DNA from 2 places in the Corynebacterium lujinxingii genome. Region 1 is predicted to be linked to the other one. Evidence: riboswitches for the same ligand, from Rfam matches in the RefSeq annotation. Region 1 holds a riboswitch; the other holds the start of a gene.

Region 1 (4,210 bases):
ATCAAGCTGCGTGGCGAAGAACTCACCGGCCTGGACGAGAAGGGCTGGCAGAAGGTCCGCGGCAACAGGATCGGCTTGGTGCCGCAGGATCCGATGTCCAACCTGAATCCGGTGTGGCGCATCGGTACACAGGTAGAGGAGTCGCTCAAGGCGAACAACATCGTGGAGGGCTCCGAGCGCCACCAGCGCGTCATCGAGCTCCTCGAGCACGCCGGCCTGCCGGATGCGGAGCGCCGTGCGACGCAGTTCCCGCACGAGTTCTCCGGCGGTATGCGCCAGCGCGCGCTCATCGCGATGGGCCTGGCCGCCAACCCGGAGCTGCTCATTGCTGACGAGCCGACCTCGGCCCTCGACGTGACCGTGCAAAAGCGCATCCTGGACCACCTTGAGACGCTCACGCAGGAGTCGCAGACTGCGCTGCTGTTCATCACGCACGACCTCGGCCTGGCCGCCGAGCGCGCCGACCACCTGCTGGTCATGCACCGCGGCCGCGTGGTCGAGCGTGGCCCGAGCCTGGACATACTGCGCAACCCGAAGCACCCGTACACCCGCAGGCTTGTCGACGCCGCACCGTCGCTCGCCGCCGCCCGCACCCAGGCCGCCTCCACCGGCGAAAGCGCGAAGGCGGTGGAGACCACACCGGAGGACGTGGTCATCCGCGTGAACAATCTGGTCAAGGAGTTCGATGTCCGCGGCCAGAAGGCGGACAAGAAGGTGTTGCGCGCCGTAGACGAGGTGTCCTTCGACCTGCGCCGCGGCACCACACTCGCGCTCGTCGGCGAGTCCGGCTCCGGTAAGTCCACCGTGGCCAATATGGCGCTGAGTCTGCTCGAGCCGACCAGCGGCACCGTGTACTTCGAGGGCCAGGACATCTCGAAGTTGAGCCGCAAGGAGCTCTTCAACATCCGCCGCAAGATGCAGGTGGTGTTCCAGAACCCGTACGGCTCGCTCGACCCGATGTTTTCCATCTACCGCTGCATCGAGGAGCCGTTGCGCCTGCACAAGGTGGGCAACCGCAAGCAGCGCGAGGCCCGCGTGGCGGAGCTGCTGGACAAGGTGCAGATGCCGCGCTCCGCGATGCGCCGATACCCCAACGAGCTCTCCGGCGGTCAGCGCCAGCGCATCGCGATTGCGCGTGCAATGGCGCTCGACCCGGAGGTCATTGTGCTCGACGAGGCGGTCTCGGCCCTCGACGTGCTGGTCCAGGACCAGATCCTCACCCTGCTCAAGGAGCTCCAGGCGGAGATGGACCTGTCCTATCTGTTCATCACCCACGACCTCGCGGTGGTGCGCGAGACCGCCGACGACATCGTGGTCATGCGCCAGGGCAAGGTGGTGGAGCAGGGCCCCGCGGACGCGATCTTCGACACCCCGCAGGAGGAGTACACCCGCAACCTGATCGATTCCGTGCCGGGCCTCAACATCGAGTTGGGCCGCGGCTAGGAGCCATTTGCTTATCGACGACGCCACGCAGCCGGCCTGCGGACGTCGTCGATAAGCATGTCTGGGCCATGTTGTAGCATCGCCGGAGAACTGAACACTGCACGGGAGCTGCGTTGCAGCTGAGATGCCGGTTGACGGCGAACCGTAGAACCTGATCCGGGTAATGCCGGCGCGAGGAAGGAAGATTATGACGAAGAACTATTCGTGGCGTGTGATCGACATTGTCACCGCCGCTGTGTTGGGTGTGGCCTGCGGCCTGCTGTTTTGGGTGTGGAACAGCATCGGCTACGCGGGGTTTAAGGCGCTCGACGCCCTGACCCCGGGCCTGGGTGGGCTGGTCACCGGTATCTGGTTTACCGGCGGTGTGCTCGGTGGCCTGATCATCCGCAAGCCGGGCGCCGCGGTGTTCGTCGAGGTAGTTGCTGCTTCTGTGTCGGCCGTGCTGGGGAGCCAGTGGGGCATTGAGACCTTGTACTCGGGCCTGGCGCAGGGCTTCGGCGCGGAGCTGCTGTTTTTGATCTTCGCTTACCGCCGCTTCGATCTGCCGGTCGCCGTACTTTCCGGCATTGGTGCCGGTGTCGGCGCGTTCATCTTGGAGCTGTTTCTCACGCCGAACCTGGCGATGAGCCTGCAGTTCAACCTCATCTACCTGGCCTGCCTGATCATTTCCGGCGCGATCCTTGCCGGCGTGTTCTCGTACTACCTGGTCAAGGCGCTGGCGAAGACCGGCGCGCTGGACCGCTTCGGCGCCGGCCGCGAGCGCTTCGACCAGGCTGCGTAAATGGCGCCGGTCATCCGCGCCCGGGGGCTGACCTACCAGCACGCGACGCGTCCAGAGCCCGCATTTTCCGGCGTCGACCTCGACGTCGAGCGCGGCGAGCGCATCCTGATCACCGGAGATTCCGGCTCCGGGAAATCGACGCTGCTCGCGGTGATCGCACGGCTTATCGACGACTCCGAGGACGGCAGCCGCGCCGGCACCCTGGACGTCGACGGGACCGTCGGGATGGTGCTGCAGGATCCCGAGGCACAGACCATTTTGTCCCGCGTGGGCGACGATGTCGCTTTCGGCGCGGAGAACCTCGGCGTGCCCCGCGACGAGATTTGGCGCCGTGTCGAGGTAGCGCTGGACGATGTCGGCCTCGACGTGCCACTCGACCACCGCACCGCGCACCTATCCGGCGGGCAGAAGCAGCGCCTCGCCCTTGCTGGGGTGCTGGCGATGGGCTCCGACATCCTCGTGCTCGATGAGCCGACCGCGAACCTCGACCCACACGGCCGAGACGAGGTGATCAATGCCGTCGACCGCGTGTGCAAACGCACCGGCGCGACCCTGATCGTGGTCGAGCACCGCCCGAAGCACTGGGCGCACGTAGTGGACACCTACTATCGCCTGGACCGCGACGGACTGCGCCGCATCACTGCCGAGGAGCTTCCGGACGCACCGCCGCTGCCCCCGGCAAAGGACGTCCCATCTGATGTGCAGGACGCCGTGGCCACGAATAATCTGCTCACGCGTTTTGGCCCGCCGCGCACGGTTCGCGCACCGGAGGGCTACTCGACCGTGATCACCGGCGAGAACGGCTCCGGCAAAACCACGCTTGTGCAGGTACTCGCGGGTCTGACACCGCCGGAGCGCGGCGTGGTGGAGTACTCCGAAACGATCCGCCAGGGGTTGACCAAGCCGTCGATTGACTGGTCGTCGAAGCACCTGGCCAGCCGCATCGGCTACGTGTTTCAGGAGCCGGAGCACCAGTTCGTCACCGCCACCGTGCGCGAGGAGATGGCACTGTCCGGTGCGCCGCAGGAGCGTATCGACGACCTCCTGCACCGCCTCCGCCTCGACCACCTGGTCACCGCGAACCCGTTCACCCTCTCCGGCGGGGAGAAGCGCCGCCTGTCGGTGGCTACCGCTTTGGTCAACGCCCCGCAATTGCTCATCCTGGACGAGCCGACGTTCGGCCAGGACGACCGCACCTTCGTGGAACTTGTCGGCCTGATCCGGGAACTGACGGACAACGGCGTCACGGTCATCTCGATCACCCACGACGAGGCGTTCATCGCCTCACTCGGCGACCACACCGAGCACATCACGGCGGGGGAGAGCTAGCCCATGAACCTGTTGGCCAATATCAACCCCGTCACGCGCATCCTCGGCTTGGCGCTGCTGACCACGCCGCTGATGTTCACCATCGACTGGGTCTCCGCCACTTTCGTGCTCGCCTTCACTGTGGTCATGGTGCCGCTGTGCGGTTTGAGTTACGGCCGCTTTTTCAAAAGGGCACTGCCGATCCTCATCGTCGCGCCACTGGCAGGCATTCCGATGGCGCTCTACGGACAAGCGGGCGGCGAGACTTACTTCGAGTGGGGGCTCGTCCACGTCACCGAGTTGTCGGTGTCGCTCGCGTGGGCCGTCATCCTGCGCGTACTCGCGATCGCGCTACCTGTTGTCCTCCTGTCCGTCGACGTGGATCCCACCGACCTTGGCGACGGCCTGTCGCAGGTGCTGCACTTACCGGAACGCTTTGTCATCGGCGCGGTTGCAGCGCTTCGCATGCTCACCCTGCTTCGCGACGACCTCGACGCCATGCGCCGCTCCCGCCGCGCCAGAGGCATCGCCGACCAGGGCAAGATCAAGTATTGGTTCTCCTTGTCGTTCGGGCTGCTCGTGATGTCATTGCGCCGCGCAGGAAAACTCGCCACCGCCATGGAAGCCCGCGCCTTCGGTGGGCCGACGACACGGTCCTGGGCGCGCGAATCCAAACTG
Region 2 (4,210 bases), 320 kb from region 1:
GCCGATTGTGGGGGTGCGGGGCGAGGAGTCGTCGATAAGCGCGAGCGCCGAGCAGAAGTAATCGGAACCCTGGGAGAAGTTGTAGGTGCCGTCGACCGGGTCGATCACCCAGGTCCGGCCGGTGCGAGAGGTGCGGGAGGCGCCCTCCTCGCCGATGACGCCGTCGTCGGGACGAAGCGCCTCGAGTGCTTCGGCGACGAACCGCTCGGCGGCGCGGTCGGCCTCCGTGACCACGTCGGACACGGAGGTCTTGAACTCCGTGCCCAGCCCCTCGGCGCGCATGCGCAGGGCGAGCGCCCCGGCATGCTCGACCAAAGCGGCGGCCAGGTCGGCGTCGGAGCAGGTGCGGTGGTCGGAGATAAATGCGTCAGTCACGCCCGCCATTATTGCGCAGACGGGGAATCCTCGGGCGTCTCCTTGAGGTAAACATTCGAGCCCATTTCGCGGAACTCCTGGGCCATCTCGCGCTCACCTTCGCGGGCTTCGGAAATATCGGAGGCGTCGGAGGAGGCAACGTCGAAGTCGAACGTCGGCATGCCCAGGTCCGCGATCTGGTCGCCGAACTCGTCGCGGATGTCCTGCGAGATGCGCATGGAGCAGAACTTCGGGCCGCACATGGAGCAGAAGTGCGCGGTCTTTGCGGGCTCGGCAGGCAGCGTCTCGTCGTGGTAGGACTGCGCCGTCTCCGGGTCCAGCGACAGGGCGAACTGGTCGTGCCAGCGGAACTCGAAACGCGCCTTACTCATGGCGTCGTCCCAGTCGCGCGCGCCCGGGTGGCCCTTGGCAACGTCGGCCGAGTGGGCTGCGAGTTTGTAGGTGATCACACCGGTTTTCACGTCGTCGCGGTTCGGCAGGCCCAGGTGCTCCTTCGGGGTGACGTAGCACAGCATTGCCGTGCCGCCCGCTGCGATGTTGGCGGCGCCGATGGCGGACGTGATGTGGTCGTAGCCCGGCGCGATGTCGGTGACCAGGGGGCCGAGGGTGTAAAACGGCGCGCCGCCACACCACTGTTCTTCCTTTTCGTTGTTCACCTGGATCATGTTCAGCGGCACGTGGCCGGGGCCTTCGATCATGACCTGGACGTCGTAGTCCCAGGCGCGCTTGCACAGCTCGCCGATGGTTTTCAGTTCGGCGAATTGGGCGGCGTCGTTGGCGTCGGCGACGGAGCCGGGGCGGAGGCCGTCGCCAAGCGAGAATGCGACGTCGTACTTGGCAAAGATCTCGCACAGCTCGTCGAAGTTCTCGTACAGGAAGGACTCCTTGTGGTGCGCGAGGCACCAGCCGGCCATGATCGAGCCGCCGCGGGAGACGATGCCGGTGACGCGCTTGGAGGTCAGCGGCACATACGGCAGGCGCACGCCGGCGTGGACGGTCATGTAGTCGACGCCCTGCTCGCACTGCTCGATGACGGTGTCGCGGAAGATTTCCCAGGTCAGGTCCTCAGCGATGCCGTTTACCTTCTCCAGCGCCTGGTAGATCGGCACGGTGCCGATCGGGACGGGGGAGTTGCGCAGGATCCACTCGCGGGTGGCGTGGATGTCGTCGCCGGTGGACAGGTCCATCACGGTGTCCGCGCCCCAGCGGGTGGCCCAGCGCAGCTTTTCCACCTCTTCGCGTATCGACGACGTCACCGCCGAGTTGCCGATATTCGCGTTGATCTTGGTCAAAAACGCGTTGCCGATGATCATCGGCTCGCTTTCGGGGTGGTTGATGTTGTTCGGGATGATCGCGCGACCGGCGGCGACCTCCTCGCGCACCTTCTCGGGCGAGCAGTGCTCGCGAAGCGCGACGAACTCCATCTCGCGGGTGATCTCCCCGCGGCGGGCGTAGGCCATCTGGGTGACGCGCTTGCCGTCTTTGGCGCGCAGCGGTGCGCGCGAGGCGCCACGCCACTCGTCGGAGGCGGCGCCGCGTTTGACGGCCGCGCGGCCGTCGTCAAGCAAATTGCGTTCGCGGCCCTCGTAGGCCTCCACGTCGCCGCGCGCTTCGATCCACTCGCTGCGCAGGCTGGGCAGGCCATCTTCCGGCTCCGCCCACGGTCCGCGGGTGCGATAGATCTTGAACGGCTCGTTCGGGCCGGTGGGGGAATCGTCCAACTGGATCGCCGTCTCCGGAACCTCCAGGCCGTCCTTCACAATCGGCGCGTAGGAGTGCTTGGGGTGGATTTCTTGGGCGTAGATGTCGTGAGCCACGACCTTCTCCTTCCTTCGCTGGTGCTAACCAGACAGGTTCGAACGGTGCTCGCGCGGACAAAAGCGCGATCTCAGCCCGATGCCTCGGGCGCCCGTGTTGGGTCGTAGGCCACTGTATCCCGTCTTGGTCGATCCGGCAGGCGGTTCGCTAGACTTCCCCCTTATGCAGCCGGAGACTCAGACGCGGATCAAGGACCTCGAGGCCACACTTTCCACCATTGAGAAGGTGATGGACCTCGACGTTCTGCGCGAGCGCGCCCGCGAGCTCGAGGCCCAGGCCGGCGACCCGTCGCTGTGGGACGACCCGGCGCACGCGCAGCAGGTGACCACGGATCTCTCCAACGTGCAGGCGCGCCTTCGTAAGGTCTCGTCGCTGCGCTCGCGTATCGACGACCTCCCGGTCATGTACGAACTCGCCGAGGAAGAAGGCGACGCGTCCATGGCGGACGAGGAGCTTGACGACGTCGCCGCACAGATCGATTCGCTCGAGGTGCAGACCATGCTCTCCGGCGACTACGACGAGCGCGAGGCGGTGGTCCACATCCGCTCCGGCGCGGGTGGCGTGGACGCGGCGGACTGGGCGGAGATGCTCATGCGCATGTACGTGCGCTGGGCGGAAAAGGCCGGCCACAAGGTGGACGTCTACGACATCTCCTATGCGGAGGAGGCCGGCATTAAGTCCGCCACCTTCGTCGTCCACGGCGAATACCTCTACGGCCAGCTCTCGGTGGAGCAGGGCGCGCACCGGCTGGTGCGCATCTCGCCGTTTGATAACCAGGCCCGCCGCCAGACCTCGTTTGCGGAGGTGGAGGTGCTGCCGGTGGTGGAGCAGACCGACCACATCGACATCCCGGATTCCGACATCCGCGTCGACGTCTACCGTTCCTCCGGCCCCGGCGGGCAATCGGTGAACACCACTGACTCGGCCGTGCGCATCACGCACATCCCGACCGGCATTGTGGTGACCTGCCAGAACGAGAAGTCCCAGATCCAGAACAAAGCCTCGGCGCTCAACGTCCTGCAGTCAAAGTTGTTGGAGAAGAAGCGCCAGGAGGAAAAGGCGGAGATGGATGCCCTCGGTGCCGGCGGCAACGCCAGCTGGGGCAACCAGATGCGCTCGTACGTCCTGCACCCGTACCAGATGGTCAAGGACTTGCGCACCGAGTACGAGGTGGGGGATCCGCAGAAGGTGCTCGACGGCGACATCGACGGGTTCTTGGAGGCCGGCATCCGCTGGCGCATGGCACAGCAGCAACAAGATTCACATCAGTAACAGGTACAGTGTGTCGCGTGATCCGATTCGACCATGTGACCAAGTCGTACCCGACGTCGACGCGCCCCGCGCTCAACGACGTCACCCTCGAGATCCCGGACGGCGAATTCGTCTTTCTCATCGGCGCGTCCGGCTCGGGTAAGTCGACGTTTCTGCAGTTAATGATCCGCGAGGAAAACGTCTCCTCCGGCGACATCTTTTTCGACGACTTCCACGTCAACGCCCTGTCTGGCAAGCAGATCAACAAACTGCGCCAGTCCATCGGCTACGTCTTCCAGGACTTCCGCCTCCTGCCCAACTTGAACGTCTACGACAACGTCGCATTCGCACTCGAAGTCATCGGCAAACCGAAAAACCGCATCGCCAAACTCGTCCCCGAGGCCCTCGAGCTCGTCGGATTGGGCGCCAAGGCAAACCGCATGCCCCGGGAGCTCTCGGGCGGCGAGCAGCAAAGGGTAGCGATTGCGCGTGCGTTCGTCGATAAGCCAAAGCTCATGCTTTGCGACGAGCCCACGGGCAACCTCGACCCCGGCACCGCCGACGAAATCATGGCGCTGCTCGCGCGCATCAACCGCATGGGCACCACCGTGGTCATGTCCACGCACAACGCGCGCGCCGTGGACGACATGCGTAAACGCGTCGTCGAACTGCAACTCGGCGAGGTCGTGCGCGACGAAACCAACGGCGTCTACGGGGATGTGAGGAAGTAACCATGAACTGGAATTTCATCTTCCGCGAAGGGTTT

Evidence for each region. Region 1 has a riboswitch for thiamine pyrophosphate ahead of IAU68_RS04460 (ECF transporter S component). Riboswitches for the same ligand answer to the same signal wherever they lie in the genome.
Region 2: linked by a shared signal. The riboswitch ahead of thiC (phosphomethylpyrimidine synthase ThiC) and the one ahead of IAU68_RS04460 (ECF transporter S component) in region 1 are both predicted to bind thiamine pyrophosphate.

What each region holds. Positions count from the first base shown of each region.
Region 1 covers NZ_CP061032.1:883,726-887,935, forward strand. The annotation lists gene IAU68_RS04455 (ABC transporter ATP-binding protein) at 1-1,443, shown strand, start outside; TPP riboswitch at 1,535-1,640, shown strand; gene IAU68_RS04460 (ECF transporter S component) at 1,631-2,224, shown strand; gene IAU68_RS04465 (ABC transporter ATP-binding protein) at 2,225-3,553, shown strand; gene IAU68_RS04470 (energy-coupling factor transporter transmembrane component T family protein) at 3,557-4,210, shown strand, end outside.
Region 2 covers NZ_CP061032.1:561,457-565,666, forward strand. The annotation lists gene IAU68_RS02715 (inositol monophosphatase family protein) at 1-384, opposite strand, end outside; gene thiC (phosphomethylpyrimidine synthase ThiC) at 384-2,192, opposite strand; TPP riboswitch at 2,186-2,298, opposite strand; gene prfB (peptide chain release factor 2) at 2,356-3,465, shown strand; gene ftsE (cell division ATP-binding protein FtsE) at 3,483-4,175, shown strand; gene ftsX (permease-like cell division protein FtsX) at 4,178-4,210, shown strand, end outside.